One region of the Exiguobacterium sp. SL-10 genome, then DNA from elsewhere that is predicted to be linked to it. Evidence: riboswitches for the same ligand, from Rfam matches in the RefSeq annotation. Region 1 holds a riboswitch; each other region holds the start of a gene.
What was found. A riboswitch is a leader RNA that binds a small molecule or an ion and turns the genes downstream of it on or off. The one in region 1 is predicted to bind thiamine pyrophosphate.
Positions count from the first base shown of each region.

Region 2: linked by a shared signal. The riboswitch ahead of thiT (energy-coupled thiamine transporter ThiT) and the one ahead of thiW (energy coupling factor transporter S component ThiW) in region 1 are both predicted to bind thiamine pyrophosphate.
Region 3: linked by a shared signal. The riboswitch ahead of EVJ33_RS05460 (YkoF family thiamine/hydroxymethylpyrimidine-binding protein) and the one ahead of thiW (energy coupling factor transporter S component ThiW) in region 1 are both predicted to bind thiamine pyrophosphate.

Region 1 is NZ_SJUP01000005.1:189,516-199,995, forward strand. It holds gene EVJ33_RS08060 (tetratricopeptide repeat protein) at 1-266, opposite strand, end outside; gene EVJ33_RS08065 (ribonuclease FAU-1 family protein) at 316-855, opposite strand; gene EVJ33_RS08070 (DUF58 domain-containing protein) at 924-1,976, opposite strand; gene EVJ33_RS08075 (AAA family ATPase) at 1,979-2,899, opposite strand; gene EVJ33_RS08080 (hypothetical protein) at 2,997-3,689, shown strand; gene EVJ33_RS08085 (hypothetical protein) at 3,782-4,528, shown strand; gene EVJ33_RS08090 (hypothetical protein) at 4,616-4,936, shown strand; TPP riboswitch at 4,961-5,059, shown strand; gene thiW (energy coupling factor transporter S component ThiW) at 5,124-5,612, shown strand; gene EVJ33_RS08100 (hypothetical protein) at 5,677-5,943, shown strand; gene EVJ33_RS08105 (VOC family protein) at 6,356-6,754, shown strand; gene EVJ33_RS08110 (LTA synthase family protein) at 6,867-8,696, shown strand; gene EVJ33_RS08115 (VOC family protein) at 8,717-9,601, opposite strand; gene EVJ33_RS08120 (putative quinol monooxygenase) at 9,616-9,900, opposite strand; gene EVJ33_RS08125 (methyl-accepting chemotaxis protein) at 10,003-10,480, opposite strand, start outside.
Region 2 is NZ_SJUP01000001.1:327,816-338,295, forward strand. It holds gene rsmB (16S rRNA (cytosine(967)-C(5))-methyltransferase RsmB) at 1-826, shown strand, start outside; gene rlmN (dual-specificity RNA methyltransferase RlmN) at 829-1,914, shown strand; gene EVJ33_RS01640 (Stp1/IreP family PP2C-type Ser/Thr phosphatase) at 1,923-2,657, shown strand; gene pknB (Stk1 family PASTA domain-containing Ser/Thr kinase) at 2,663-4,600, shown strand; gene rsgA (ribosome small subunit-dependent GTPase A) at 4,645-5,529, shown strand; gene rpe (ribulose-phosphate 3-epimerase) at 5,531-6,187, shown strand; TPP riboswitch at 6,207-6,308, shown strand; gene thiT (energy-coupled thiamine transporter ThiT) at 6,382-6,954, shown strand; gene EVJ33_RS01665 (thiamine diphosphokinase) at 6,954-7,541, shown strand; gene rpmB (50S ribosomal protein L28) at 7,600-7,788, opposite strand; gene EVJ33_RS01675 (Asp23/Gls24 family envelope stress response protein) at 8,042-8,404, shown strand; gene EVJ33_RS01680 (DAK2 domain-containing protein) at 8,427-10,118, shown strand; gene sdaAB (L-serine ammonia-lyase, iron-sulfur-dependent subunit beta) at 10,182-10,480, shown strand, end outside.
Region 3 is NZ_SJUP01000003.1:156,611-167,090, forward strand. It holds gene EVJ33_RS05410 (ABC transporter permease) at 1-1,003, shown strand, start outside; gene EVJ33_RS05415 (ABC transporter ATP-binding protein) at 1,000-1,668, shown strand; gene EVJ33_RS05420 (hypothetical protein) at 1,690-2,118, opposite strand; gene EVJ33_RS05425 (alpha/beta hydrolase) at 2,308-3,207, shown strand; gene EVJ33_RS05430 (CPBP family intramembrane glutamic endopeptidase) at 3,164-3,862, opposite strand; gene EVJ33_RS05435 (lytic transglycosylase domain-containing protein) at 3,941-4,633, shown strand; gene EVJ33_RS05440 (DUF1643 domain-containing protein) at 4,668-5,255, shown strand; gene EVJ33_RS05445 (energy-coupling factor transporter transmembrane component T family protein) at 5,268-6,005, opposite strand; gene EVJ33_RS05450 (ABC transporter ATP-binding protein) at 6,005-7,333, opposite strand; gene EVJ33_RS05455 (ECF transporter S component) at 7,326-7,901, opposite strand; gene EVJ33_RS05460 (YkoF family thiamine/hydroxymethylpyrimidine-binding protein) at 7,894-8,487, opposite strand; TPP riboswitch at 8,568-8,668, opposite strand; gene EVJ33_RS05465 (GTP-binding protein) at 8,730-9,923, opposite strand; gene EVJ33_RS05470 (hypothetical protein) at 10,027-10,290, opposite strand; gene EVJ33_RS05475 (SMP-30/gluconolactonase/LRE family protein) at 10,303-10,480, opposite strand, start outside.

The DNA of each region.
Region 1 (10,480 bases):
ATCATGACAGTAAAGGAAGGATGCACGACGTCATGCTCGATGACCTCGTCGCCGCGGATGCGGTAGCGAAGTTCCGGGATGGCGTTCGCCGTTTTGACGGCACCGTACAAGAACAGCTTAAAGAACGACTGGCCGGTCCGTTTGGCGTGCGTATGTAACTTCGTCACATCGACGCTCGCTGTCACGTTGAAATGTGGGGCGTCGAACGCCTTGAAGAACTCGTAGTGCTTCTTGCGCGACCACGTCTCGGTATTGATGGTTTTCATAATTCGTCCCCCTGTTTTTTCTTTCACTGTACCAAAGGGAACAGGCCGTTCAAAGTTTTTGTTTCAACTCGGCGTAATGCTCGTTCGCCAACTCGAAGTAGACAAAGTCACGACGTTCAATCCGATCGAGTGTCGCTTTGAAATCACGCCATCCTCTCTCGACGAGTTCCGGCGTCAATTCCCCGGCTTCCGTCGCTTCCTCGAACTCGTCCTCGTCTTTGCGGACGACGTCGCCGTTCGGGAAGATGAGGATGTCGAGCAACAAGTCGTCCATATACGGGATTCCGTCCTCATATCCGATCGCTTCGACGATATCGATGTACCATTGAACGATGTGCCCTTCATCATTAAACATGACGGTCACACCGAACGGCTCGTCGTCCGGGAAATATTGGAGCCAGCTGTAACCGGCATCGGCGACGATGAACTCTTCTCCTTTGTGTATCTTATATTGAGGTGCGCGGACCACATCGATTTGAAACAAGGCGACGGTCCCGGAGAAACGGTCATCATGTACCTCCATTTGCGCGTAGCGATGTTGCAAGATTCGTTCCCAATCCCGGCGGTTGGCAAATTTCCGTTTTGGCATATGTCTCTCTCCTTTTGTCCCAATTCATACATAAAGAAAGAGTTCGCCAAAATCCGACATTTCCCTGTTCAATCGTACAGATTGTGTTGATTGAACCAGACGAGATGGCTTTGCTTCAATCGTTTTCGCTCGACCATCCGTGTAAAGGCGTCGGTCGAGATGAAGCGATTGCCTGGGTGAATGGTCGCCAACTGCAGCAAGATGAATCGAATGCCGCGCTCGCCTTCCTGAAGCCGGATGTGAACCATCGTCCCATCCTCGTCAAATCGATTCAAGAATAACTCAATCTTACAGTCCTCTTTTAACAGACGCGACGTGACGAAAGCGGTTTGACTGATGAGCGATTCGAAGTCGTGATGGAGCGTATAACCGGAAGGACCGTTCAAATCCAAGGCGAACGTGAACGTATCGAGCGTCGTCTGTTGAAACACTTTCGACTGCAATCGTCCAAGTTTCGCCGTCGCATACCAATCGATCTCCTTTACCGGTTCCCCTTCATACGGTTTCGACCCAATCAGCTGTAACGGATTTTGGAGTGGTGACGCCAAGAGCGGCCGGTCCCCGAGCGCGAGCCGTTTCGTCCCGACCGGTGGATGAAGAATGAGTGATGGGAGGACGGTCCACGCTGTATCGACCGGTCGCTCATATAAATACGTTCCGAGTCGAAACGGGAGCGTGACGGCGATGACGCATTCCTCAAATGCGGCGGGACCGCGATACTCGGCGCGCACGACCAATTCGTAGCGGGCTCGACCGACATCGACCTCATAGTCGAGCACGTTCGGAAGGCGCTCATGCGCCGGAAAGCTGATTCCTGAGCTCACCTTCAAACGAATGCGCAGCGGAAGTCCGAGCCGGTCCAACTCGTCCACCCCATCAACCACCAACACGAGTCGACTCTCATCTCCGACAAACAGCAATTCTTCGTATTGCGTGAACCGGAGATCGATGTGCCGCTCAAGTTGTTGCCGCGTCCGCTCGAGCATCCAAATCGCACTCGCTACAATGAAACATAGATAGCCGAACCCATAGACGTACGGGAAGAACACGAGCATGGCTCCGCTCACGAGATATATAGGGAGGAGCCGGCGCTGCAACCAAGCGTGCGTGGAGAGGATCATCGTCAGCCCTCGACCGGCACGGGCACGGTGTCTAAAATGTGTGCGATGACGTTCGCTTTCGTCGACTTGATGCCGCCTTCGAGCGTCAAGCTGATCCGATGGGCGAGCACGTACGGCGCCACGGCTTTGACGTCTTCCGGGATGACGTACAGTCGGCCGGCCAAATAGGCATAGCTTTGACAAGCGCGGAGCAGTGCAATCGCCCCGCGTGGACTGACCCCGACCTCGACGGACGCGTGGGCCCGGGTCGCATGGACGAGACCGAGCATATAGTCGAGGACATCGTCTTGAATCGCGACTTGTCTCGTCTCGGCCTGCGCTTCTTGGAGCGAGGTAAGTGACGTCACCGCCTCGATGTGTTTGCGGGTCTCGGTCAGCACTTGCAGCAACAGTTCTCGCTCTTCGGCGGCGTCCGGATACCCTACCGGAATCGAGATGAGGAACCGGTCGAGTTGTGCGTCCGGCAGTGGGAACGTCCCGGCCGATTCAATCGGGTTTTGCGTCGCGATGACGAAAAAAGGCTTCGGCATCGGATACGTCTTTCCGCCGATTGACACTTGTCGTTCTTCCATCGCTTCGAGTAGCGCCGACTGGGTGCGCGGGACGGCCCGATTGATTTCATCAATCAGGACGATGTTCGCGAAAATCGGACCTTGCCGATGATCAAATCCTTGCGTCTTCATGTTGAAGTAGTCGGTCCCGATGACGTCGGACGGGAGCAAATCAGCCGTAAATTGAATGCGTGAGAATGATCCGTCAAAACTTCCAGCGATCGCTTTGGCAAGCAACGTCTTCCCCGTCCCAGGTACGTCCTCGAGCAAAATATGTCCCTCGGCGAGAAGCGCCGTGCAGCAGAGCCGGACGACCTCACTCTTTCCTAAGTACACTTCGTTCAACTGTTTGATGACCGCTTCGATTCCCATTTCGTTCCCCTCCGTTACATGTGTCTTACTCGCAGTTTACCTGTTTATGGTAATATAGACAATAAATAGTCTGAACATTCCGATAAGGAGGGAAAAGATGAAGTGGTCGTCTCGATTTATAGGATTTCTTGTTGTGACAGCTTGTCTCGTTGTGACGTTCGTCTTTGTCAGCAAGACGACGTTCAGTTGGTTTCAAACGATCAATACACCTGCTCCAATTAACGTGACGGAAGTGAACAGAGAAGAAGAGGATAAGCGGCAAACAGGCGGCATCGATATGGGGAAAACGACAGGGCCCAAATTTGAGGGAGACCCTCGCCCGAAGGAAAAGATGCTCAAATTCAAGTTCGGTCGCGGGAATGGCAATGACCCCGGCGGACTCGGCACGTTGTTCGCTCTCCTCGCTGCTGTCGGGTTGACCGTCTATGGCGTGCGTAGATGGCTGCGTCGTCAACGGGGAAAAGGATTCACGTTCTCTAGTAGACAGAATGCCTTTGCGCCACTGTCGCTCAACGCGGACACATCGATTAAGGCACAGACGTTCCCGATGCTCACGAATATCGAACTGAGGGATTGGCTGATCACGTTCAACGCGTCGCTCGCCCCTGAGCTAAAGCTTCGGACGAATGAGACGGTCGTCGACTGGTTCGAACGCATCGAGCTGACGGATATCGACGCCTCGCTTTATCATCTGATTCGATATGGTCCAGCCTCCAATCATGATATCCCGTTGGCGCAACAACAACGCTTTCACGCGGCACTCGACCGTTACTTGAAGCGGCAACCCTGAGCGAGAAAGTACCCGGGTTCTCAATAGCCGGCATACATGCTACGCTTATTGGTAATAGGAAAAAACTGTAACTTTTTTAGGAGGTTGGATTGATGAAACGCCTAGTCTTGCTCGGGTTCAGTCTGTTTTTGCTGACCGGCTGCACCGATCCAGTTGAGCAACCCATCGTCCCGGCCGACACAAATGAGCCGTCGCCCGAAGACATCACCGCTTGGACGCGAGAAGACTTTAAAGACGTCTTCGACCAATATGAAAAAGTCCCGCCACTCTTGCAGGCACTCGAGAACGATGGACTCACCCCGTTCCGCGAGACGTTCGAGCACGTCGTCATCGCCGGCGATGGCATCCATCATACATACGCCGACATTCATCCATTCAAACTCGATGACGGCACGTACGCCACCGTCTATGAGAGCGAGAACGGAGATATCGCTAATGGTCCCGAGTCGATCGCCCCGCTGTTTTGGCAAGAAGCGTCGTTCCTTCAATTCGTCGAAGAGATTGAGAAACGGAAATATGGAACGAGTGCCCCACCGACGGACGTCGTCCTGACCGAAGACGAGTTCCAGGCGCTCTATAACCGCCACGCCTACACGTCCGCGCTCATCGTCGAGCTCGACGAATGGGGCGTGCAAGTCGCACGCGACCCGCTCGAGAACGTCATCATCGCTGGAAACGGAGTCAAGGAAGTGAAAGCCGACCTGATTGTCTTTGAAGTCGAGGACGGCTACGCCATCGTCTACGACCAAGACGGGGAGATTTTCAAAGGGCCAGAGTCGATTGCCCCACTGTTTTGGAGCGAGACGGATTATGAAAACTTACTCGAGAAGTATGAATGACTCACGGGACACTCAGTCACACCATCGGACTGCGTGTCTCATATCAGGCACGCTCTCTTTCATTTATTGATTCTAGGAGGAAACGATATGGACGTTGTGTATTACTCATACCCGGTCGATGCCATCTTATATATGTATTTAGGGGCGACCGCCGTCGTCAGTCTCATCATCGGGCTGCTCGTTTGGCGTCTGTTCAAGCGCCGGGATGTCGGCTTTTGGATAACGCTCGTTCTCAGCTTTGTCGGGCTGTCGCTCTCGCTCGTCTGGTTTCAAAACGCTTCCGTCGCCGTGTTCATGGGGACACTGCCATGGTTGATCAATCTCGTCTTCTCCCTTTTGCTGTACGGCCTGTTCGTCGGCATCATCTATGTCACGTTCCGACCGCGAAAGCTCGACCGCATCAAATGACGGTATGCTATACTCATGTTAATAAACGACCACTAGGGGAGCCTTCGGGCTGAGACGGCACGCGCCGGACCCTTCGAACCTGATCTGGCTCATACCAGCGTAGGGAAGTGGTGTGGGATTCGTCTGTCTTTCCACGCCACTTCTCCACTTGGAGAAGTGGCGTTTTCATTTTGAAAGGAGACTATCTATGCGTATTCAACAACTCACTTGGATGGCGATGCTCATCGCCATCGCCGTCATCGGTTCCCTGTTCATCTCGATTCCGACCGGTGTCGCCCGTGCCTATCCGATTCAACATATGGTGAACGTCATCGCCGCCGTCACCGTCGGGCCGATCGGCGCCGTTCTTGTCGCGTTCGTGACCGGACTCGTCCGTGTCATGACCGGGACCGGGTCTCTCTTGGCGTTCCCTGGCGGTATGATTGGAGCGCTTCTGGCCGGCTTATTTTTCATGAAAACGAATCGAGTCATGTTCGCCGCATTCGGTGAAGTCATCGGGACCGGCCTCATCGCCTCGCTCATCGCCGTCCCGTACGCCAAGGTGTTGATGGGGAGCGAATTCGGCGCGCTGTTCTTCTTCCCGGCTTTCCTCGCCTCAAGTGTGACCGGAGCCGTGCTCGGCTGGATCGTCTTGACTCGGGTCAAGCAATTGCGGCCGCTCACGGTGAAACGATAAATAGGAGTTCCCCCCGCTAAAGAAAATGGTAAAATCAGGATAGCACATCCAAGGAGGTCATTTCTTGAATCGATTGACGCTATTACTGGCTGCCACCGCTTGCCTATTCATGTCCGGTCTCTTGTATACGCTTGAACGCATCGCCACGTTCACCCGCTGGAATGCTCAAATTGCGACGGGCACGTTTTCCATCGAGCCGATGTTCATCGATGTGCTGCTACAAAACGTGTTCATCTCGATTTTCGGGGTGGCCGCGATCGTCCTCTTTTTCAGGGCGGGCAACGCTGTCCAACACACAACGACCAAAAAAACAGGGACGGCCGACTTATGACGGCTGTCTCTGTTTGACGTGACGTTATAGTTTTATAACTCTAGTGAAGAAGGAGTGTTTAGTTATGGACATTAATCGCAATCTTTATTTTTACTCATTGTTAGTAGGGACTTTAGTTTTTCTATTCATTTTCATATCTGAATTCTTTTTCAATTTTGGAATCATATCGAATTACTCGATTACATTGCTCTTTCTTTCTTTGACCATTCTGTTGGCTGTACTACTTATTTTTTCCATTTTTTATATCAAAAAATTTAAAGACGAAAAAGGGAACATATTATTGGGCGTATTAATATTTTCAGGATCCATTTTCCTGCTTTTCTTACTACTCAATACGCTAGTGATGGTGTAAGTTGAACCGGTGTTCCGTTTAGAACGTCGATTCGATAAAATGAAACAAAGGAGTGACACGATGAAACAAATCCACCATCTCTGCATCCAGACGCCCGACTATGAGGCGTCGAAACAATTTTATGAAGCACTCGGCTTCGAACTCGTTCAGGAGTCGCCCGACTTTCATACGCGCGCGTTCAACAGCTGGCTCAAACTCGGCGACTTTTATATCGAGCTCCAAACGGCCAAAGTCGACGAGACGTTGTCACCATACTCGAAACACGCGGCTGGTCCAGTCCACTTCGCGCTTTACGTCGATGACCTCGAAGCGGAAGTACAGCGCCTCGAGGACCTTGGTGTGACGTTCTTACCGAAGCACGGCGGGAACATCTACTTCGTCGTCGATGGCCATTTAAGTAAACTGAAAGCCCCGGAAGGCACAATCATCGAGCTGCGGGACACATTTTTAATCAAATGAGGCGCTGCCTCGCTTTTTTATTTTCAAAATCGCACACCCTCATGTTTTTTGCCGCCTTCGAACAGGTACATGACAGAGAATACACTTTGTCCGTACCGTTTGGAGGCCTTTTATGAAATATCTCGATTATTGGAGTTACTTATCGCTCTCCCTCGCCAAGCTGTTCCTCTTCAGCCTATTGACCGCGAGCGCGTTCGATGTCAGTTTTCTATTCATCAACCTCGCGACCATCTTGATGATGACGAGTTGGGCGCTACTCGTCAAACCGCAAACACGTCGCTGGATTTTGTTCGCGTCTTTATTTTTGCACAGCACGCTCCTCATCTCGGACGTCTGGTACTACCGCTATTTCGGCAACTTGTTGTCGGCTGCCTTGCTCTCGGACATCGGCCAGATGGGAGACGTCGGTGGCGGCTTTTTGACGCTGATTCAAGCACCCGACTTCCTCTTGTTCACGGATTTGCTCGTCTATGCGGCTGTCCTCGTCTATATGAAGCGACACCCGGTCACGGAGTCGAAACGTCTTGGTCGTCGCTTGGCAGTAACTGGTTTTCTCATCGGCCTCCTCGTCTTTACCGTCCCGACTGCCGTTTATTACGCGGACACAGACAATCGGCAAACTCCAATCTCGAACATGCGCGAGTATTATCAGCTCGGGTTTTGGGGTTATCACGGGCTCGATGCATTTCGCGGTATTCAGGATGCCTTTGATTTCGGTGACAATCTCACGGAACGCGAGCGCGACCAAATTGAAGCGTTCGCGACCAAACCGGTTGAGGCCACAGCCGATACGAACGTCATCGTCGTCCAGCTCGAGTCGTTCCAAACGTCCGTGATTGGCCAGACGGTCAACGGTCAAGAGCTGACACCGCATTTGAACGCGCTTCGCGATGAGATGCTGTACTTCCCGAATTTTTACCATCAGACGCATGAAGGACGTACGTCCGATGCGGAGTTTACCGTCAACGCCTCGCTTTATCCCGTCAAATCTGGATCCGTGTATACGCAGTATGCGACGAACATGTTTGATGCCTTGCCTGCACAGTTAAAACGAGCCGGCTATGACACGGCCGCGATGCATGCGTTCGACAAGGAGTTTTGGAATCGCTCTAATTTCTATGAGCAAATCGGCTACAACCACTTTTTCCATCAAGACGATTATCCGTCCGAGCCTGTCATCGGCATGGCTGTCGGCGACAAAGAGTTTCTGACGACGTCGGTCGACCACTTGGACACGTTGGACGAACCGTTCTATTCGTTCATGGTCGCATTGACGAGCCACACACCGTATGAGATTCCGGACGAAGAGAAACGGTTGGATCTATCGGGATATGACGATCCGCTCCTACAAGGCTATTACCACACCGTCCACTACACCGATGCCGCCGTCGGTCTCATGGTCGAACGACTGAAAGCCAACGGAATATGGGATGACGCCTTGGTCGTCTTTTACGGTGATCACGATAGCGGCCTTACCATGGCAGGAGACGAGATGGTCGTGAAAGCGGACGCCGACTCCACGGTCGACTTGTTTCAGCTCGATCGCTCCGTCCCGTTATTCGTTAAACCGTCTGGGCTCGAACAAGGGCAGACAGTGGAGGCGAACGGCGGTCAAGTCGACCTGGCCCCGACCATCCTCGATTTGCTCGGGATGACACCGACCTATATGCTCGGAAGTTCACTCCTCGACGATGATCCGAATTTGACCGTGTTCCGAAACGGCTCATTCCGCTACGAAGACCTCTATTTCGTACCGGATTTGACGGAGTCGGTCGGCAGCGGTATGTGTTATTCGGTCGAGACCGGCGATGACTTGCCGCTTCAAGCATGCGAACCGTATATTGACGAGGCCGTCGAACAGCTCCGTTTATCCGATACGATCATCGAGAAGGACGCACTGTCCAACTTCCAACAAAACGACAAACAAGCCGCTCCGAAGTAATCGGGACGGCTTGTTTTTTGTCAGTAGACGTTTCGTAACGCGGCGATATCGATCTTTTTCATCGGCAAGAATGCCTCGGTCACTCGCGCCAACTGCTCCTTTGTACCGGTCGTCAACATCTCTTCCATCTCCCACGGCACGATTTGCCAGGAGACGCCATAACGGTCCTGGAGCCACCCGCACTGTTCCGCTTCCGGAACGGCCGACAGCTTGGCCCAATACTCATCAATTTCATCTTGCGACTCACAAAATGCAATGAGCGATTGCATCTCATTGAAGGCGAATTGATGATGTTCCGCGCTATCCATGGCGACAAACTCGCGTCCGGACAAGACGAAGCGAGCGTAATTGAGCTTTCCTTCCAACTCCGGACCGTCTGTCGCTTCGTAACGGACCATATGATCTTCGAGCACGTATGAATCGGGAAAAATGGAAATCCAATCGTTCATCGCCGCTTCGGCGCGCCCGAACACGTCCCCGACGAACAAAAAGCACGGGGTCACCGTCTGGATATCCATCCCGCCACTATGCATGATTTGCCAGGAGACACCGTGTTTGTCTGTCAACCAGCCATAGCGCTCGCTGAAATCATACGTATCGAGCGGCATGAGCACGTCTGCCCCGTCCACAAGTTTGTTCCAAAGCGTCTCCACTTCTTCCGACGTCGGGAACGTGATCATATAGGAAATGGATGGGTTACGTTCTTTCAGCTGACCAGCGCCGAGCAGTTGAAAGAACTGCCCCGACAGCGAGACGGTCACAATCGTCGTTTCACCCGACGGCGTATCTGCAAGTTTCGTCGTATAGTCGACAAATGAATCAGGAAACGTCGACGCGTACCACTCCGCAATTTCCTCGACGTCGCCTTCGAACCAAATACACGGGATAATCGATTGGGTGATCATCGAATTGACTCCTTTCAGACTTCACGCAGACGATACACATCACGGACAGCGAGCAGTGTCTCGGCTGCCTTTCGGTATGCTTGATAGTGTGGGGAGTTGATATGATGGTCGAGTGCCGTCTCGTCTTCGTATTTTTCATAGAACACGAACGTACCTGGTGCATCGATTGACTCATGGAGTACATACGTCAAGCACCCTTCCTCTTCTCTCGATGGGGGAATGACTTCATCGAGCGCTTGCCGTAACTCGTCTTCTTTCCCCGGATGTGCCTTTAAGACAGCAGTGATGACAATTTCCATAGCTTGTTCCTCCTCATGTTCTGACTGACGCAAGACTTTTCCCGTTTTAGAAGAGATGTATACGCAAATGGACACGCCTATTTGTAAAGGCGTATCCATCGTTTAGACGAGTTCGTTCGCAATCTCGTTCAATTCTTCAATTTGATGTTTTAATGAGAGCAATGCCTCTTGTTGCGACATCGTCAACACATGAACATCTTGACTGTTCACTTCAAGCGCATTCATCAACGCCGACATTTGGCCGGTCACTTGATGGACTTTGTTCAGTTGTGAAGCGACGACTTGAAGCTGTGTCGATGTTTCATCTACTGTCCCAGCGACCGTACCTGTCGTCTGGATCATCGAAAGAATCGATGTCCCACTCTTACGGACTTGTTCTTCTTGTGCCGATAAACGCTCTGTGCTGCCATCGATCGCCCGTTCTGTCACTTGTACTTCTTGCATGACAAGCTGGATGATGTCATTGATTTGAGCCGAAGCTTGCGCGGTTTGGGCCGACAAATTTCGAATCTCGGTCGCGACGACGGCAAACCCTTTCCCGTGTTCACCTGCTCGTGCCGCCTCAATCGATGCGTTGAGC
Region 2 (10,480 bases), on a different contig from region 1:
ACTGAACAATGAGCCGGCTCCGGTAACGGTGCGGGTCAATAGCCAACGTGTCACCGTTGACGAGATGATGGAACGGCTCGCCGAAGTCGATGTCGTTGCCAAACGGTCGGAACTATCAGCGGACGGTCTCGTCATCGAGTCCGGAAACGTCCACGCGACGGCGTTCATCGATATGGGCTTGTTGTCGATTCAGGACGAGAGCTCGATGATTGTCGCTGATGCGCTTCAAGCCGGGAAGACAGAACGCGTACTCGACGCGTGTGCTGCCCCTGGAGGAAAAGCGATGCATACGGCCGAACGAATGGACGGCGGAACGCTCGTCGCCCTCGACTTGCACCCGCATAAAGCGAAGTTGATTGAACGTCAAGCGAAGCGTCTGCATATCGATGGAGTGACCGCACTTGCCCTCGATGCCCGCCAGGCCGGGGACAAATTTGAACCGGAGAGCTTCGATCGGATCTTACTCGACGTCCCATGTTCGGGACTCGGTGTCATCCGTCGCAAGCCAGACATCAAATGGACAAAAGACAAATCTGCCCTTGCCGGACTGCCGAAAGTCCAACGTGAAATCATTGACGCTGTCTTGCCACTGCTTAAACGAGGTGGTACGCTAGTGTACTCGACATGTACCATCGATCCGACTGAGAATGAACAGCAGGCCGATTACATTTTGTCGAACGGATTGACGTGGGATGAGACACTCCAAGACCGTCTTCCCCAAGTATTGCGCCCGATGGTGTCATCGGACCGCGCTGAACTCAAATTACTCCCGACGTCGTTCGGAACGGACGGCTTCTATATCGCCGCATTCAAGAAAGAGGTATAAACATGAATCCAAAAGCAGTTGAAAAAAATCCATTGGTCGGTGCCAAGCCGTCCCTCTATTCCCTCACGTATTCTGAACTCGAACAGTGGCTCATCGAGGCAGGAGAAAAATCGTTCCGCGCGAAACAGTTATATGACTGGATGTACGTCAAGCGTGTGACATCGTTCGACGATATGACGAACGTCTCTAAACCGCTCCGCGAGAAATTAGACGCGTCATTTCAATTGACGACGTTAAAAGAACTCGTCCGTCAAGAGTCACAAGACGGCACAATCAAGTTCTTGTTCGAGCTCCAAGACGGGTATTCCATCGAGACGGTTCTCATGCGCCATGAGTATGGCAACTCGGTCTGTGTCACGACGCAAGTCGGCTGCCGCATCGGTTGCACGTTCTGTGCCTCGACGCTCGGCGGTTTGAAACGTAACTTAGAAGCCGGCGAAATCACGGCGCAAGTGCTCGACGTGCAACGCGCGCTCGACGCGAGCGGCGAACGAGTCGACTCTGTCGTCGTCATGGGAATCGGCGAACCGTTCGACAACTATGACGAATTGATGCGTTTCTTGCGCACGGTCAACCACGACGATGGTTTGAACATCGGTTCACGCCATATCACCGTGTCGACGAGCGGGATCGTACCGAAAATCTACAAGTTCGCCGATGAAGGGATGCGCATCAACTTCGCCATCTCACTTCACGCACCGACGACAGAAATCCGGACGCGTCTCATGCCGATCAACCGTGCTTACAACTTGGACAAGTTGATGGAAGCCGTCAACTATTACACAGAGAAAAGTGGTCGCCGCATCACGTTCGAATACGGTTTGTTCGGTGGCGTCAACGATACAGAAGAACATGCCCATCAATTGGCTGACTTGTTAAAAGGCGTCAAATGCCACGTCAACTTGATTCCAGTCAACCACGTGCTCGAGCGCGACTACGTCCGCACGCCACGTAAACAAATTTTTGCCTTTGAAAAAGTGCTCAAAGATCGAAAAGTGAACGTGACGATTCGTCGCGAGCAAGGTTCGGATATCGATGCGGCTTGTGGGCAGCTTCGAGCGAAGGAGCGCGAACAAGAAACGAGGTAATCAGGAAGATGGAATTAGCATACCGAACCGACCGCGGGCAAGTGAGGGCGCAGAACGAGGACGCCGTCTTGATTTTAGGAGACGAGCGTGCCGGGATCGCTCTCGTGGCCGACGGTATGGGAGGACATGAAGCCGGAGAGGTTGCGAGTCAGCTTGTCATCGAGCAGTTTCGCCGTGCCTTTCCGACGCTTCCTGCCTCACCGATGGAGATGGAAAATTGGTTCCGCCACAATGTGGAACTGGCCAACGAGCAAGTGCTCGACTTCTCGAAACAAGCGAATCTGCTGATGATGGGGACGACGATCGCCGGTGTCTGTTGGCACGACGAGACGATCGTCATCGTCCACGTCGGGGATAGTCGTGTGTATGCCTTGCGTGAGGATAAGCTCCAACAATTGACGGAAGACCATTCTTACGTCAACGTGTTGAAGCAACTCGGAGAATTGACCGAGGAAGAGATGCGTGTCCACCCGAAACGTAACATCATCACCCGTGCGATCGGCTCGAAGGAACATGTCGAACCCGATCTGCAAGTGTTTGCCGAACCCGAGTTTGATACGATTTTAATCTGTACGGACGGCTTGACGACTCATTTGACCGATGACGAGATCAAACAAGTTTTGGAACGTCCCGTCTCGGCGGACGTCAAGGCGGATCAATTGATCGATCAAGCCAACCGTTTGGGCGGAAGTGACAACATCACTGTTGCCCTCGTCCAGTTCACAGATAGAAAGAGAGGATGAATCCGATGCGAAGTGGAGAACGAATCAACGATCGTTATCGGATCGAACAGCAAATCGGCAACGGCGGCATGGCAAATGTCTACCGGGCTCACGATGAGATTTTAAACCGAACCGTCGCCATCAAAGTGTTGCGATCTGAATTCTCGCATAATGAACAATTTATACGCCGGTTCGAACGAGAAGCCCATGCGGCGGCGAGTCTGAACCATCCGAATATCGTCGCCATTTACGACGTCGGAGACGAACGCGACATCTATTACATCGTCATGGAACATGTCGATGGGATGACGCTAAAACAATATTTACAAGAAGAGTACATATCTGTCGACGAGGCGCTCCGCATCATGGGACAGATTTGTGATGCGATCGATCACGCCCATGCGAATCGAATCATTCACCGGGACATCAAACCACAAAACATGATGATCGATCAAAGCGGCAACGTCAAAGTGACGGACTTTGGAATTGCGGTGGCCATGTCTAACGCTACGTTGACCCACACGATGTCGGTGCTCGGGTCGGTCCACTACTTTTCTCCAGAGCAAGCACGCGGAAAGTTCGCCGATGAGAAGTCAGATATTTATTCGCTCGGCGCCGTACTCTATGAACTCGTGACCGGTCGGGTACCGTTCATCGGCGAGACGCCGGTCGCTGTCGCGCTGCAACATCTGCAAGATGATCCGATTCGACCGATGGATTTGAACCCGAACATCCCGCAAGCGCTCGAGAACTGTATCATGCAGGCACTCGCGAAGTCACCGGGCGCACGTCACGCCTCGGTCGCCGCATTCAAGAAGGATTGCATGACAGCACTCGATCCGGAACGTGCGAATGAACCGAAGCGATCGAATGCGGAGCAAGATGCGTTTGATCAGACGCTTGTCATGGCGCCTGTCGTGCCGGATGAGCCGAACGCAAATGAGGCGCCGGAACAACCGGTCGCAACAAGTGAACCCGTGAAAGACAAACCGAAACGGAAAAAGAAGTGGTGGCTCTGGATCCTACTCGCTCTCCTGTTGATCGGTGGCGGAATCGGGGCGTATGTCATCGCCGATGAGATGTCCCGTGCCGTCGTCCCAGATGTCGTCGGAATGACGAGCGACGAGGCGACGACTGAGCTTGAGACGGCCGGTTTTGTCGTCGAGGCGACCGAACGGGCGAGTGATAACATTGCCGCCGGGGACGTCATCTCTCAGACTCCGCAAGCCGGTCGGAAGCCGAAACGCGGGACGACCGTGATGATTGTCGTCTCGGCCGGAAAAGAGACGGTCGAGATGCCAGACGTGGAAGGATTGTCCCAGTCGGCGGCCGAACGGACGCTCAAAGACCTAGATTTCACGGACATTGAGATTCAGTCGGAGGCGTCCGAGACGGTCGATAGTGGAGATGTCATCTCCCAATCGATCGCCCCAGGTAATGAAGTCGTTCCGTCTGAAGAGACGGTGACGCTCGTCGTCTCGACGGGCAGCAATAAAGTCGAACTCGCCAACTTGGCGGGCTATACGTTCGAGGAAGCGACGACGTATGCTGAGCAAAATAGCTTGAAAATCGTCAAACGTGACGAGTATTCAACGAGCGTTCCTGCGAATCAAATCATCCGTCAACTCCCGACGGCCGGTACGGCAGTCGATCCGGGGACGGAACTGACCGTCATCGTGTCACAAGGGGTCGAACCGACCGACGTCTCGATCGAGCGGGAAGTCAACGTCGAGATCGAACCGCCGCCCGAAGGGGAAGAGGCTGAAGCGCTCGAAGTCGTCATTCGGACGGTCGATGCCCGTGGCGAAGTCGAAGTGTTGCGTGATAAGATAACAGAGACGACGACATACTCGTACACACTCGTCATCGCACCGGACGAAGTCGGAACCGCGACGATTGAAGTCGATGGGGAAGTCGTACGGACGGATACGGTGACGTACGCACAAGCAAAAGATGCACAATGAAGAGGTGGCGCGCGCGTCGCCTCTTTTTCTAAGGAGGGAATGGAATGAAAGGTACGATCATTCGATTACAAGGCGGATTTTATGACGTCATGACAGAAGAAAAACAAGAGATTCGCTGTCGCGCCCGCGGCAATTTCCGCAACCGGAACATCTCGCCTGTCGTAGGTGATGATGTCGACATTCAAGACCAAGAGGACGGCACCGGTTATATACTGGCCGTCGATGAGCGGTCGAACCATCTCGTCCGCCCGCCAATCGCCAATATCGATCAAGCGTTTTTACTGTTTTCCGTGAAAGAGCCGGCGTTCTCATTCCATCTGCTTGACCGTTTCCTCGTCTTGATCGAGTCGAAGCAAGTCCATCCGATCATCGTCTTGACGAAGATGGACTTGTTGACGGAATCAGAACGGAAGCCGATTCACGAAGCAGCGACCTTATACCGCTCCATCGGCTATGAGGTCATCGAGACGTCGACCGAGGATGGGTCGGGGATTGAACAAATCCGTGGTTCGTTCAAAGACAAGACGAGCGTATTCGCTGGACAGACGGGCGTCGGGAAAAGTTCGCTCTTGAATGCGGTCGCGCCTGAGCTTGAACTTGCGACCGGGAAGATTTCGAAGTCGCTCGGCCGAGGGAAGCACACGACGCGTCACGTCACACTCATCACACTCGCTGACGGACTCGTCGCTGACACGCCTGGTTTCTCGAGCCTCGAGTTCCCGGTCGAACTCGAAGTCGAGGAGATGCGGTGGTGTTTCCCTGAGTTTGTCGAGCGGCATGATGACTGCAAATTCCGCGGCTGTGCCCATTTGAACGAGCCGGGCTGTGCCGTCAAAGCGGCTGTCGAAGCTGGAGAAATCGCTTCCACCCGTTATGAGAATTATGTTACGTTTATGGCAGAGTTAAACGATAGACAACGGAGGTACTGACATGATTAAAATTGCACCATCGATTTTAGCGGCGGACTTCGCCAATCTAGAATCAGAAGTGAAGGCGGTCCAAGAGGCCGGAGCGGATTATATCCATTTTGATGTCATGGATGGACAGTTTGTCCCGAACATCTCCATCGGGCTACCGGTGCTCGCGAGTTTACGAAAAAAATCGGACATGGTACTTGATGTCCATCTGATGATCGATCAGCCGGAGCGGTTCGTCGAAGATTTCATCAAAGCCGGGGCGGATATCGTCACGGTTCACGTCGAAGCGACGAATCACTTGCATCGCGTCTTGCAACAAATCAAAGCGGCTGGCGCCAAGTGTGGCGTCGTCTTGAATCCGCATACGCCACTCTCGTCGATTGAACACGTGCTCGGTGACGTCGATATGGTGCTCCTTATGACGGTGAACCCTGGCTTTGGGGGCCAGAAGTTCATCGAATCGGTCGTCCCGAAAATTGCGGCGCTGAATGAGATGCGCCAAGCCCGTCGTCTCGACTTTGAAATTGAGATTGACGGCGGCGTGAACGCGGACACGGCAAAACTATGCATCGATGCCGGGGCTGACGTGCTCGTGGCCGGGTCGGCCATCTATAATGAGCCGAGTTACAAAGAAGCCATCGATAGCATTCGCAACGCATCTCGTGTATAATCGACCATAGAACAACAAATATTGTCGCAAGGGGTGTCACATTCTGTGGCTGAGAGGCATCACGCTAACCCTTTGAACCTGTTCCGTTCACACGGACGTAGGGATGTGGCGAAAATGCACGTTGCTACACGATAGCAGCATGGCGTTTACGTCATGCTGCTTTTTGTCGTTCACTCATATAAGGAGGGAATAAAATGAAACAACGTTTAAAATTACAGGCGCTCATCGAAATTTCGCTGTTCGCCGCACTCGGTTTGATTTTTGATTTACTCATCCCGTTCCGGATGCCGCAGGGCGGATCAATCAGTCTGGCGATGTTGCCGATCTTTGTGATGGCGTACCGCCACGGCTTAAAAGGCGGACTTGCGACGGGGGCGCTCGTCGGGACGCTTCAATTGATGTTTGGGGCCTACATCTTCACACCTGTCCAATTCCTGCTCGATTATACGTTTGCTTACGGTGTCGTCGGTATGGCTGGACTATTCGCCGGACAAGTGAAACGAGCCGCTAAGGACGAGGCAAAAAAGACACTCATCATCTATTTGGTGCTCGGGGCGCTCCTCGGCTCACTGCTACGCTACGGTGCCCACGTCGTATCGGGGATTGTCTTCTTCGCTGAGTACGCGGAAGGACCGGTCGTGGCTTACTCATTCGCCTATAATATGACGTATATGCTCCCGTCATTCCTCGTGTCGGCCGTCGTTCTTGTCCTCTTGTTTGTCTCGGCACCACGTTTTGCGACACTCGCGACCCGGGACGTCCGCTAATGCGCGTCTTGATCGTAGCGGCGAGCCCGGAATCGATCCCGAGCCTCCCGATTGATGTCGATTATGTCATTGGCGTCGATGGGGGTTATGAGACGCTATTAGACCGTGGGCTGAATCCGGACCTCGTCGTCGGCGATTTTGATTCCTTCACGGGCGAAGTGCCGATCGACGCTGTCCGTTATCCGTCTGAAAAAGATGTGACCGACCTTGAAATCGCGCTTGAGGCGGCCCGGAGCCATGGGGCGACGGAGATGCTCGTCTACGGCGCTCTCGGTGGACGGCTCGATATGACGCTCAGCAACATCGGTTTGCTCGAGGCGTATCCCGAGATGCGTCTCATCTCAGCAGGGCAAATGGTGCGACTCGCGGGGACGGGGCTCTATGGACTCCCGCGCCAAGACGATCACTATTTGTCGCTCGTACCGTGGAAGCGGGCGAACGTCACCATCCGTGGCGTCAAATATCCGCTCGACCATCACGAGATCGTGAGCCATGAGGCGCTCACGATCTCGAACGAGTGGGCCGACGAATCAGCGGACTTGATTGTGCACGAAGGCATGGTGCTTGTGCTGTATGTCAAAAAATGAACACAAAAAAATCCCATCGGCGAATGCCGCTGGGATTTATTTCGTTCGTGTATAAAAATTATACGCGTTCAACGAGACCTGATTTAAGAGCGCGAGCTGAAACCCAAACTCGTTTAGGTTTACCGTCAACGAGAATACGAACTTTTTGTACGTTTACACCCCAAGTGCGTTTTGTCTTGTTGAGTGCGTGCGAACGGTTGTTACCTGATTTAGGTGATTTACCTGTTACGTAGCATTTACGTGCCATGCGTTTCCCCTCCTTTTTTATGTGGGTTCGTCCTAATAGACACTCGTTTATATTAGCACGGGTTTTTTCACGATGCAACTAGAAAATCATAGGATGACAAGAAAAAAACTTGACATTACTGGAAAGGATTTTAATAATGAATGAGGGTTACGGCTACAATTGACCGAGTTTATGGAGCAGGTTCTTTTAATAACTAGGTACTTATTGTAGAATGTAGTGAAGGAATCATTCCGAATAAAGGAGGCTACTCCATATGGCAATTGAAATGAAGACAACATATGGCAATATTGACATCACGAACGACGTGGTCGCAACACTCGCAGGCGGTGCGGCGATGGAATGTTTCGGCGTTGTGGGAATGGCGTCTCAAGCTCAATTGAAAGACGGGATTGCAGAACTATTGAAGCGTGAAAACTACGCCCGAGGCGTGGTCGTACGTCAAGATGGAGAAGACGTACATATCGACATGCACATCATTGTAAGCTACGGGACGAAAGTGTCGGAAGTCGCATACAACGTGCAAAGCCGTGTGAAATACACGCTCGGTGAAACTTTAGGATTAAACGTTTCGTCGGTAAACATATTCGTACAAGGCGTTCGTCTGACGAATGACTGACGAGAACGAAGGAGGATTTGGTGTGGGTTTAAAACGTTTAGATGGATTGGTGTTCGCGAACATGGTCGCGAACGGTGCAGCCAACTTGAGCCAGAATGCGGATTATGTAGATTCGCTTAACGTCTTCCCGGTGCCGGACGGCGATACGGGGACGAACATGAATTTGACGATGACATCGGGTGCGAAAGAAGTGGCCGCACTCAACTCGGCGAATATCGCTGATGTCTCATCGAAGTTTGCACGCGGTCTCTTAATGGGAGCACGTGGGAACTCGGGTGTTATTTTGAGCCAATTGTTCCGTGGCTTCGGTAAAGCGATCGAAGGAAAGACAGAAGTGTCGACAGTCGATTTCGCCGAGGCGTTGAAACGTGGCGTCGATACGGCATACAAGGCGGTTATGAAACCGGTTGAAGGAACGATTTTGACGGTTGCTCGTGAAGCGGCCGACGAAGCGCTCCGTGCTTCAGAGTCGACGAGCGACTTCAACGAGTTCATGGAACGCGTGATCGTGGAAGCAAAAGCTTCACTCGAGCGGACACCGGACTTATTGCCTGTCTTAAAAGAAGTCGGCGTCGTCGATTCGGGTGGTCAAGGACTGCTCGTCATTTATGAAGGGTTCCTCGCAAGCCTTGAAGGCAAAGAACTCGAGAAACCACATGCACCGGTCATGGATGCGCTCATCGAAGCCGAACATCATGCCCACGCCGCGCAAGGATTCATGTCGACCGAAGACATCGAGTTCGGTTATTGCACGGAAATCATGGTCCGTTTCCAAGACGTCAAGTTGAAGGATGCCCCGTTCAATGAGGATGCGTTCCGCAACGAACTGTCTGAACTTGGGGACTCACTCCTCGTCGTCGCAGACGAAGAGTTGCTCAAAGTCCACGTTCACGTCGAAACACCTGGTGACGTCATCACGAAAGGGCAGCGCTACGGCGAGCTCGTCGCTGTCAAAATCGAGAACATGCGTCAACAGCACTCGACGATCTTAGAAGAAGAGCACGGTGCCAACCAGCACGGCGTCCAAACGGCTACTTCGACGGCTCCGAAGGCAAAAGTGCCATATGCGATCGTCACAGTCGCGATGGGTGAAGGTGTCAGCGACTTGTTCCGTTCACTTGGGGCGGCTCACGTCATCGAAGGCGGTCAGACGATGAACCCGTCGACGGAAGACATCGTCAAGGCGATTGAAGCGGCCAACGCGGACCACGTCTTCATCTTCCCGAACAACTCGAACATCATCATGGCTGCCGAACAAGCGGCATCGGTCGCACCTTGCGGCGTCTCGGTCATTCCGACGAAGACGGTGCCACAAGGACTCGCGGCAGCAATCGCATTCAACCCGGAAGCGGATGTCGACACGAACGAAAGCGTCATGAAGACGGCGGCAAGTGCCGTCAAGTCTGGTCAAGTGACGTATGCGGTCCGTGATACGAGTATCGATGGTGTTGAAATTCGTAAAGATGACCATATGGCGATTGCTGAGAAGAAAATCGTTGCCTCATCAGGTTCGAGCCTCGAAGCGGCGAAGAGATTAGTCGACGCTCTTGTGGATGCCGACGACGAGATCATCACGATCTTGACGGGTGAAGGTTCGTCCGCAGAAGACGTCGAGGCACTCTCGGCTTACATTGAGTCGAAGAACGACGAAATTGAAATCGAAGTTCACGACGGGAAACAACCGCTCTACTCCTACATTTTTAGTGTGGAATAAGCTGTAACTCAGCCCTACCTTCTGTATAATGAAGGTAGGGTTTTTTTGAAAGGGGGAAATGCGATGAAATATCGCAGTGTGTTTGATATCATCGGACCGGTCATGGTCGGTCCATCGAGTTCGCATACGGCCGGAGCCGCGCGCATCGGCCTCATGGCTGGGAAGTTGTTCGGGCGGACGCCACGGCTCGCGCACGTCACGTTTTATGGGTCGTTCGCCGATACGTATCGGGGGCACGGCACCGATGTCGCCATCGTCGGCGGCATCATGGGCTTCGATACGTTCGATTTGCGCATCCCGCAATCGCTTGATATCGCGAAAGAGCGCGGCATCGAGGTCGTCTTTGAGACGAGCGACGCGCT
Region 3 (10,480 bases), on a different contig from region 1:
TTTAGCATTTAAAGAAATGTGGCGGCAAAAACGAAAATTTTCGCTCATTTTTGTGATCACGTTACTCATCGTCTTATTGTCGACATTGATCACCGGGCTCGCAGACGGACTCGCTTACGACAATGGGGCCAGCCTGCGTGAACTAGAAGTGGAGACGTTTCACTTGGCCGATGACGCTGACAATCAATTGACCCGGTCGTTCATCGAGTCGTCGACGCCTGAGTCCCTCACCCCGCTCGGCGTCAAACCGATGACGCTCGTCCACGGTAAAGACAAACAAGATGCCACACTGTTCACGTTGCCGAATGATTCCAAGGTCGGACCTACTCTCGACCTCGACGTTGGCGAAGTACTCGTCGACCCAAGTTTTCTTGACACCGTGACAGTCGGCGATACCGTACGCGACTTCGCGACCGGTTACCGGTTCACCATCGCCGGGACGACGGAGGGTCGCTACAGCCATGCACCTGTCATGTGGGCATCGATGGAAACGTGGGAGGCATACCAAGCAGACAGTGGACAACCAACATATGTATCCGCTTGGCTCGGGGAAGCTGATACATCGCTCGTAACGCTAGCTAAACAAGATGTCGTAGAGGCCGTCCCGGGCTATACGGCCGAGCAAGGCACGTTTACCATGATGCGCGGATTTCTTCTGTTCATCGGTGCTTTCATCTTGACCGCATTCTTTTATATGTTGACACTTCAAAAATTACCTGAACTCGGCATCTTGAAAGCAATCGGGATCCGTCCCCGCGTGATCGGTACAGCGCTCGTCACACAAGTCATGGTGACGGTGCTTGTCGCGAGTCTTTTGGCCGCGACGTTGACCGCCCTCGTCGCGACGCTCGTTCCGACTGACATTCCATTCCGCTTCGACGCGGGTCACGTGCTGTTATATGGTGCAATCATGTTCGGACTTTCACTCATCGGGACGCTGTTGCCACTTTGGAAACTGCGTCACCTTGACGCCGCCGATGCTTTAGGAGGGACATTACAATGAAATTGAAGAATATTAGCCATGCCTATGACGGACAATCCGTACTGCGCGGGATTGATTTAGAAGTTAAAGCCGGGGAATGTATCGGCATCATCGGTCCAAGCGGCAGTGGGAAAAGTACATTGCTCCAAATTCTCGGCCTGTTGAAACGTCCGGTAGCGGGGAAAATTGAGCTCGAGGGCCGAGACTTGCTCGATGCCGGTGAAGAAGAACGACGCCTCTTGAGGTTGAATGAGATCGGGTTCGTGTTCCAACAGGCACATCTCGTGCCTTATTTGACGGTCCGGGAACAACTCGAGCTCGTACAGGCAGACAGCGAATCGAAACAAGACCCGATTCGCCTGCTCGAGGCGCTCGGATTAAGCCATCGTCTCGACCAGTTGCCTCAGCACCTATCCGGGGGTGAACGTCAACGTGTCGCGGTCGCTCGGGCCTTGGTCAATCGCCCGCGACTCATCTTGGCCGACGAACCGACTGCGAGCCTCGATTTCGAGAACGGTCGGCGTGTCATGGAGCTACTCGTTGCCGAGGCACGGATGAGCGCGCGACGTGTCATCGTCATCACCCATGATGAACGGATGCTCGACGTCTGTGATCGGGTTCTCTTACTTCAAGACGGGCTGCTCCAACCGTCGCCCCGCCATCAAAACAGGGAAGACCGCGATTGAAGCGGCCTTCCCTGTTGTTTGTCAGATGACGTGCGCATGAAGCCGATCCTCGATGCATTCACTCGCAAGTTTACCGAGGTGATGCGTCAGCCAGGCATTAAAACAGATGATGAGCGTCATCTTCCCTGTCTCATCGATTCCTGCCGAGTCGACCCGGATCAGTCTTTCCTCGATATGTTGCGAGACGAGAGTGATGCGAGCGAGCGCCATGACAGAGCGAAAGACATCGTCCGGCGGTATGCCAATCGAAACCGCGACGTCTGGCACCGACAGTTCGATCGGTTGCCCCGGTTCTCGTACGTAGCAATCGAGCAACACATCGAGCACAATCGCATGTTGGCGATGATTGCTCATCGGGGCTCGATAGAAGGTCACCCCTTCGGCGGTCCTGTAGTCCACCTGTCCCGTCAAGCACGCTTGTAACAGCCGATCCATCACCTCTCGCCCCATCGCTTCATACCCTCCTGTGTCACCTGGATGATTGTTCAGACTCATCATACCCGTACATCACCGAACAAACGAACGAGGATATCATCGATAAATCCCACGCTAAACCGTACTAACTCGTTGTCGAATTCACACGGAAAGTGAACTGTTATCGCATTTTCGGGTACAATAATGGAGAAAGGAGCGGTTTAAATGCAGAAAAGATGGAAAGTTGGACTTGCCACATTACTCACCGGTTACTATGCCATCAGCTATTACGCGTTCAAGCGCATGACTCGAGGTAAGCGCAAGACACCCGAGATGCTCTTGGCCCCCTATACGAAGGAAGATCAATCGTTTTACCATGACGTGCCGTTCGAACACGTCTCGCTCCATTCTCAAGACGGGTACCGCCTGTATGGGCGTGTGTATCGCAACGAAGGCTCGACGAAATGGATTGTCTTCGTTCACGGTTACACTGCCTCTCACAGTTTCATGGCCCCGCATTTGGCGATGTTCCACCGCCTCGGTTACAATCTTCTCGCCGTCGATTTACGTTCCCACGGTGAATCTGAGGGCGTCTACGCGTCCTACGGCTATCATGAGAAGCATGACATCGTGGACTGGGTCGATTGGTTGCGGGCCAACGAAACGGTCTCGGAAGTCGGGTTACACGGTGTCTCGATGGGTGCCGCCTCGATTTTACAGGCCGGACCGCTGACAACAGTCGATTTCTTGATCGCCGAATGCCCGTTCGACGATATGAGACAGCTCATGCGTCATCAGTTGAACGTGTTGCATCGTTTGCCTGGTGACCTGCTCTTACCGGGGATTGACTACTTCCTATGGACACGAGCCGGTTTCAGGATGCATCAAGTCCGTCCGAAACACGAACTCTCAGCGATTGATGCACCCGTGTTGTTTATTCACGGAACGAAAGATGATTTCGTGCCGACATGGATGTCGGTCGAGATGAATGCGCTCAACCGGCAAAACGAGATCGCCCTCATCCATGGTGCCGAACACACGAACTGTATTTTGAAAGACCAGCCCGCCTACGAGGCGGCCGTCAGTCAGTTTCTGAATCGGCGACATGAACCGGCCCTGCGATAAGGTCGAGTAAAGTGTGGACGACCATCACCGGCCATAGCACGCCCATCGTCAAATAGAGATAGCCGAGACCCCAACCGACGAGCCCGGTCACGAGGATCCCTCTGACACCTTGATAGGCATGGGCCAATCCGAACATGGCCCCGCCGATGAAGGCGAGCATCGGGGAAGACACATCGAGGTAAAGTGATATCGTGTAGAGCAACACACCTCGGAAAATGAATTCCTCGGTCACACCGGCCGTCCACGAGATCGCGCCCCACGCCTTCGCCTCAATATTCGTTCGGGGCAAGAGCAACCGCTCAATCTCGAGATCGTAATACGGTCGTAACTTCCGCCGTAAATGTGTTGAGGTTTTGACGAGCAAATAGAATGCCAACAGCACGGAGATGAGCACGGTCGTGAAAAAGAAGAACTTCCAAGCCCGGACGTCGCCCTCAATCGGAGCAAATCCGAGCCCGACCGCCTCGGGCGTGACATTAAACAAGAAGACGAGGGCGAGCAAAAGCAGGCTGAGCCCCCACGACGACTTGACTGTCTGTTCATAGACACGTCCACGACCGAGCGTTTCGATCATCGGCTTCATCAACCGGGCGTTGAACAATTGAACGATCAACAAATACATGAGAATGATGGTAAAGACGGCCTGTTCGAGCATCTATATCCACTCCTGTCCTTCCTGTTAGCTATATGCTACACTATTCGGGTATTGTCTAGAAAGCTAGGAGGCGGAATCTTGAAACGATTGATTTTGCGACTGACCGGTCTCATGCTTGTGATCGTGCTGTGCCTCGGCGCAATCGGCTGGTTTGGTCAACATGATAAAGTGAACAATGCCCTGTACCGGGCCTACTACGGGGATCACGGGGTCCCAGCCATCCATCGCGATGTCTACGAGGATGCCGCGTCCACGTATGACGTCGATTGGCGTCTGCTCGCCGCCGTGCATCGTGTCGAGACGATTTTCTCCCACAGTTCATCGATGCGTTCCTCGGTCGGGGCAATCGGCCCGTTCCAATTCATGCCGCGGACGTGGCTCGGTTGGCAATATGACACGGACGATCAAAAAGGCGATGTTCCTGAGGACGAGGTTGATTTGACAGATCTCGCGCTCATCGAACAATACGGTGGTCTCGGACGCGATGGGAACAATGACGGCAAGGCGGACCCGCATAGTCTCGTCGACTCGGCCCATACAGCCGCTTACTATTTGAGCGAGCACGGCGGGACGACGGCAGACTCGACGGACTCGATTCGAAACGCCATCTTCGAGTACAACCGCAGTGAACAATATGTCAATGATGTGATGTCATTTTATGAATCCTATCAAACCGATGTGTCTTCTTTACCGGACGACAAAGCGTCGGTGACTCAACGTGTCGCGCGCTACACGATCCGCTACTTGGAATGGTTCGCAGGCTGGGTCTGACCTGGCACTATTTGATTAAAAGTGAGGAAATCTTATGAATACCCATATCGAGGAAGTGACGATTCGCGTCAAGTCGGTCTTCAATGAGGATAAGACGAAACGCTACTTGCGCTCGTACGAATTCACCGATGTCATCGACGGCGTCATCTGTGCCGTCATCATCTACTCGCCCCGAATGAGCGATGCCTTCTTGTCCGGTACAACGACACAACGGGCGTATATGCTCATGCGGAACCATCTCGATCAACCGATCCGTGAGATGCGCGTGATCAGTCTCGTCCCGACACTTGCCATCAATGACAATCTTCCCTACGTCGAATCGCAACTCGACGAAGTGAACTTTCATTACGTCGAAGAAACGCTCGACGAAGTCGAAGCAAGCGGCGGCATGATCATTGTCGGCTGGGGCTCGCCAGGACGCCTGATGCACCACGCGACGCCATACAAGACGCTTTTCGCCGACCATGAGGCGCACATGTACTGTATCGGCACGACTTCAAAAGGCGAGCCGCAACAGATTCGCATGGCCAATGAGAACACGGTGCTCGAGGCGTTCAATAATGAATCGATCAAACCGAAATTTAGAATCGTGAAAGAAACGAAACAGGACGACTCCAAGTGAGTCGTCCTGTTTTTAACGTACGCCAACCCATGTGCTTACTCCGAACAATAGGAACAACAGTGACGCCAACAGAAAATCGTTCCTCGTGACGGCGACAACTTCATACGTAGCTCGAGGTTCCCCTGTAAATCCGCGCGCCTCCATCGAGAACGCGATTCGTTCCGCTTGTCGGATCGATCCGGCAAGCAGCGGAATGATTAGTTTCGGGGCGTGGCGAATATGATCGAGACGTGTCTCTAAGCGCACGCCACGTAACGCATGCGTCTCATACAGTTGCATCAGTTCATTCTTTAAAATCGGGAAGAAACGAAATCCGACGAACACACTGTAGGCGATTTTTGGTGACAATTTCCCTTGTTGCATCAAACTGTAAACGAACCGCTTTGGATCCGTCGTCAGCGTGAACAGAAGCGACAAGGCTGTGAATGCCAACACACGTAAGGAGAGCGTCGCTGCTAACCTCACATTCTCGTCGGTCACATCATTGCCAAACAGCTTGAACATGACATCTCCACTTGTCTGCTTTCCAAAGACGAGCGACGTCCAAAGTGTTCCGAGCGCGGTCAATAGAAATGGAATCATGAACAATCCCCATCTTCTCCAGCTCACGGCAGAGAAGAGCGTTTGAAGGGCCAACGTACCGAGAAAAACAACAAGTGGCGTCCAAGGATTATACATAAAGGCGAGACCGAACATGAGACACGTCACGGTCAAAAATTTAATCGTCGGGTTCATTTCATGAAACGTCATCACGATTCCTCCATCAATAAGCCGTGGGACCTTAGTAATCCCGGATCATCCCAAAGTGAAGGATCATATGGCCCGCTCAAGTTGCCGTCACACATCAAGTAATAGGTGTTCGCAATTCGGGCAAAACTGAGGTCGTGCGTCACAAACAAAACCGTCTGGCCGGCGCGTACTCGTTCAGCCATCAAGTCATAGAGCGCACGAAGCGACACCTCATCTTGACCGGCGGTCGGTTCATCAAAGGCAATCAATCGTTTATTCGAGAGCATCATCACTCCGATCGCGAGCCTTCGCTTTTGACCGTGACTCAGAGAGAGTGGGTGGTGGTCACGCATCGAACCGAGCCCGAGCCGCATCAAGATGTCCTCAATCGGGCGATTATGACCGTATGATAGTTCATGTGTCACATCACTCGTAACGAAGAGATGGGCCGGAGATTGCGGGACGAGGCCGACTTCATGATATTCCCGGGCGAGGCTTCGAAGCCATGTCGACTTCCCGCTGCCGTTTCGACCGAGCACGGCAATGAGATCGCCCTTGGCGACTTTCATTTTGCTCGCTGCTAGGTTAAATGTTTTTCGTTCACATTTCGGTATGTGAAATAAAAATTCTTTTCCACGTTCGGTTCGAATCGGAGAGAACACATAATCTGGTCGGACGATGAACGGCCCGTCATAGTCAATGCGCCCGTTCACGAGCTTCACTTGTCTGTCAAAGAAGTCCCCCCATATATATGGCCGATGCTCAATCACGACAATGTTTATCGTCTCCGCGATATCGTCGAGCCATCGAACGAAATAATGGGCGGTCTCAGGATCAAGGTGAGCGAGCGGCTCATCAAGGAGGAGCCACTCCGGACGGCCAATTAACGCACACGCGACGGCAACTTGTTGCTTCTCACCTCCTGATAGGTCATGGATGTTACGGTGCCGATAGTCCGTCAACTGTAACGCCTCTAGCATCTGGGTGACACGATCCATCATCTCGTCTCTCGCGACGGCGAAGTTTTCGAGCGTGAAAATCAATTCTTCTTCGACCGTCTGCATGACGAACTGACTGTCCGGGTCTTGAAACACCGTTCCGACGCGACGATTCACTTCGCCAGCTTCATACGTATCATAGGAGCGGTCAAACAAGTGCAGTCTGCCCGTCACGATTCCATCACAATTGTCTGGATAGAGACGATTCATCAAACAGAACAGTGTCGATTTCCCTGACCCGCTCGCCCCTGTGATCAGCGTTCTCCCTTTTGTGAGACGGAGTGTGAGATTCGTCAAGACATCGGATGTTTTGTCCGGATAACGAAACGACAAATGTTCTGCGTCAACCATGGATACGACCCTGACGCGCGAGGGCATACCCTTCAAGCGCTCCCGTGCGAAGCAACAAGTCACTTAAAAGCTTCCCTCCAAGGCCAGCAATGAGCATCCCACTCGACGCGCGTAGTGCGAACATGGTCGCCACGTATGTCGGACTGAGGGCGGTAAGACCTCCCATGACGTATGTATACGCGAAACTTGTCACAGCCGCTCCAAAACCAGCGAGCATGAGCACCCAAAGGTCATAGCGTCTATAACCGGTCAATGCGAACGCCGCCTCTGCCCCGAGTCCTTGTATGATCCCGACTAAAATGATGCGCGGTCCGATGGCGTTGCCAATCATCATCTCAATCGTCGCCGCAAGCACTTCGGACAAAAATGCGGCGCCAGGTCTGCGAATGATATAGGCCGCGATAATCGAGACGATGAACCAAATCCCAAAGATCCACTCGTACGCGATCGGTCCGATCAAGCCGGCCCAAAGGTTCCCGATATGGACGAACGCCAAATAGACGACAGCGAATACGACCGATAAAATCGACAATAAGACGATTTCTTTTAACTTCCATGATTTAAGCATCGATGCGTCCCCCGTGTGACGGACTGTTCACGCTGAACGTGACCGTCATGACGACATGGCTCGTTTTCGCACGAACCCGGTCGAATGTCGCCTCATAGAAAGCGAACACCGGCTCGATGTCCCCATGAATGCCTGAGGCGTAGTGCATCGAGTCGTTGAAGACGCCTCGCTCTCTCGCAAAGTCAATTTCCTCGTAGATGATATCCATATAGTTTGCGTCACCAAGCGGATAGAGCGCAAATTGTGAAGACACGTATTGCGAACCCACCTTGCCATTCACCGGCTCTGTCGTCACGTCGAGAAGATTGTCTCCTGCCGTGTCGCCTGGACAGCCGACCGAGAACGTCCCGCTCATCGAGACGTGGGTCCCTGTCTTCGTCGCATGTGACAGCACGGCCTTGGCCACGTCGAACACATGCTCACTGCGGCCACGGATGACCGTCGAAACGTCATCGGTATGCCGCCAGACGTTACGAAGATCCGTCTCCTTCAATGCCCCTTTGATGACGCTCACGAAATCGGATGTCATCGGGCTCAGCGTAAAGCGGAACCCGACGATCGGGCTCGTCCCACATTGCTTGTTCATGATTCATTCCCCCTATGGTTTGTTACACAAAAAAAGCCGCATCCATGAGAATGCGGCCACTCGTCCAATTTAAGTCCATTAGAAAAAGTGCCACACTTCCTCACGCCGGTATTACCCGGATCGAGTCATAAGGGATTGGAGCCATGCTCACATCTCAGCCGAAGCACCCCTAGTGTAGTCCAATGTATGCGGTTGTCTATGCAACGAGAAGTATAGACGAACACGCCAAGTTTGTAAACGGTTTATGTGAAAGTCACGATACCATTTCCCGGAAGCGTATCCTGCAACGTCGTCCAGTCAGAAGTCATCTCCTCGTCTGTCAACAGACAATCATCTAATTCCGCCTCGATGACCGAACGCTCCATCCGCTGCCCGATCAAGACGAGTTCTGTCTGGCGATCCCCGTACGGCTCGACGTAGTCGGCAGCGAGCTCGGGTTCTGCCGCGAACATAAGACGACGCTCTTCCTCCGGAAGCGTCGCGAGCCAGCGACCAGCATGTTCAAGCGTCGAGGCATAACCTGCTTGTGAGAACAGGCAAGCGAGGTCGTTCCGGGAAGCGATCCATAAAAAGCCTTTGGCGCGGACGACTTGCTCCGGGAACGCTTCAATCCAGGCGTGGAGACGCTCCGGGTGGAACGGTCGACGTCGCCGATACACGAACGAGCTGATCCCGTATTCCTCTGTCTCCGGTGTGTGTGCTTCCGCCTCAAGTTCTTGAATCCAGCCAGCGGCGTGCATCGCCTGGTCGAAATCGAACAACTTGACGTCTAACAGCTCGGTCAATTCTACGTTCGCATGGACCGACGTCAACAGTTTGGCGGTTGGATTGAGCGCCTTCAACAGCCCGGCCATCTCGTCGAGTTCCGTCACGGTCACCCGGTCCGCTTTGTTCAAGACGATGATGTCCGCGAATTCGATTTGGTCGACGAGCAGGTCGACGACTTCGCGTACATCTGTCGCGTCAATCGCCTGTTTGCGTTCATGGAGCGACTCGCCCGAGTTGAAATCTTTCAAGAATCGAAACGCATCGACGACCGTCACCATCGCATCGATATAGACGCGGCTCGTCAAATCGATGCCGAGGACGTCATCGGCGTATGTAAACGTTTGAGCGACCGGAATCGGTTCTGAGATGCCTGATGACTCGATGATAATCCCATCAAGGTCACGGTCGTTCGTAATTTCCTGCACCGCCTCGAGCAAGTCCTCACGGAGCGTGCAACAGATGCAACCGTTCGATAGCTCGACCAATTTCTCGTCCGTCCGCGAGAATCCACCCTGCTCGATCAATCGCTCATCGATGTTCAACTCGCTCATGTCGTTGACGATGACGGCGTACTTCTTCCCATCCCGATTGTTCAATATATGGTTCAATAGTGTCGTCTTACCGCTCCCTAAATAACCGGACAGCACCGTGATTGGAATTTGCTTCATTATCCCCACTCCTAAATCGTAATCATTACTTTTTAGATAATGACGGGTCGTTATCATATTGTCAAGAAAAAAACACGCCCGCTCACGGACGTGTTCCTACTCTCTATTCCTCTAACGCTCTCCGTTCAGCTTCTGAGCGCGGATAGGTGTTCGCCTGCCATTCGGCCCGATAAATCGAATCGAGCTGAGTCAGACCGACCTCATCCATGTCTTTGTCTGCATCGACACTCGGCGTCTCATCCCACCGCGGCTCCAAATACGTATGATCCTCTTCCCGGTTCGCCCCCAACAACTTTTGAATACCGACCCGGGCCACCGCGGCAAGCGCCAAACCGATTCCCGCCCGAACGAGCAATCGCTTCACCATCTTCGTACCTCCTTATCGTCCAAACCGATAGAGCGGCATCCCTTTCACGTCTGTATCAATTTTAAAGACCGAACCTGCGTCGGGATGGGCCTCAAGCGCCGCTTCATCCATTCCTTCACGTGCCGTCGTAATAGCGAGTTGTTTCAAGTCGTCGCCGACGAAACAGCATGATGTGACGTTCGGAGCAGGG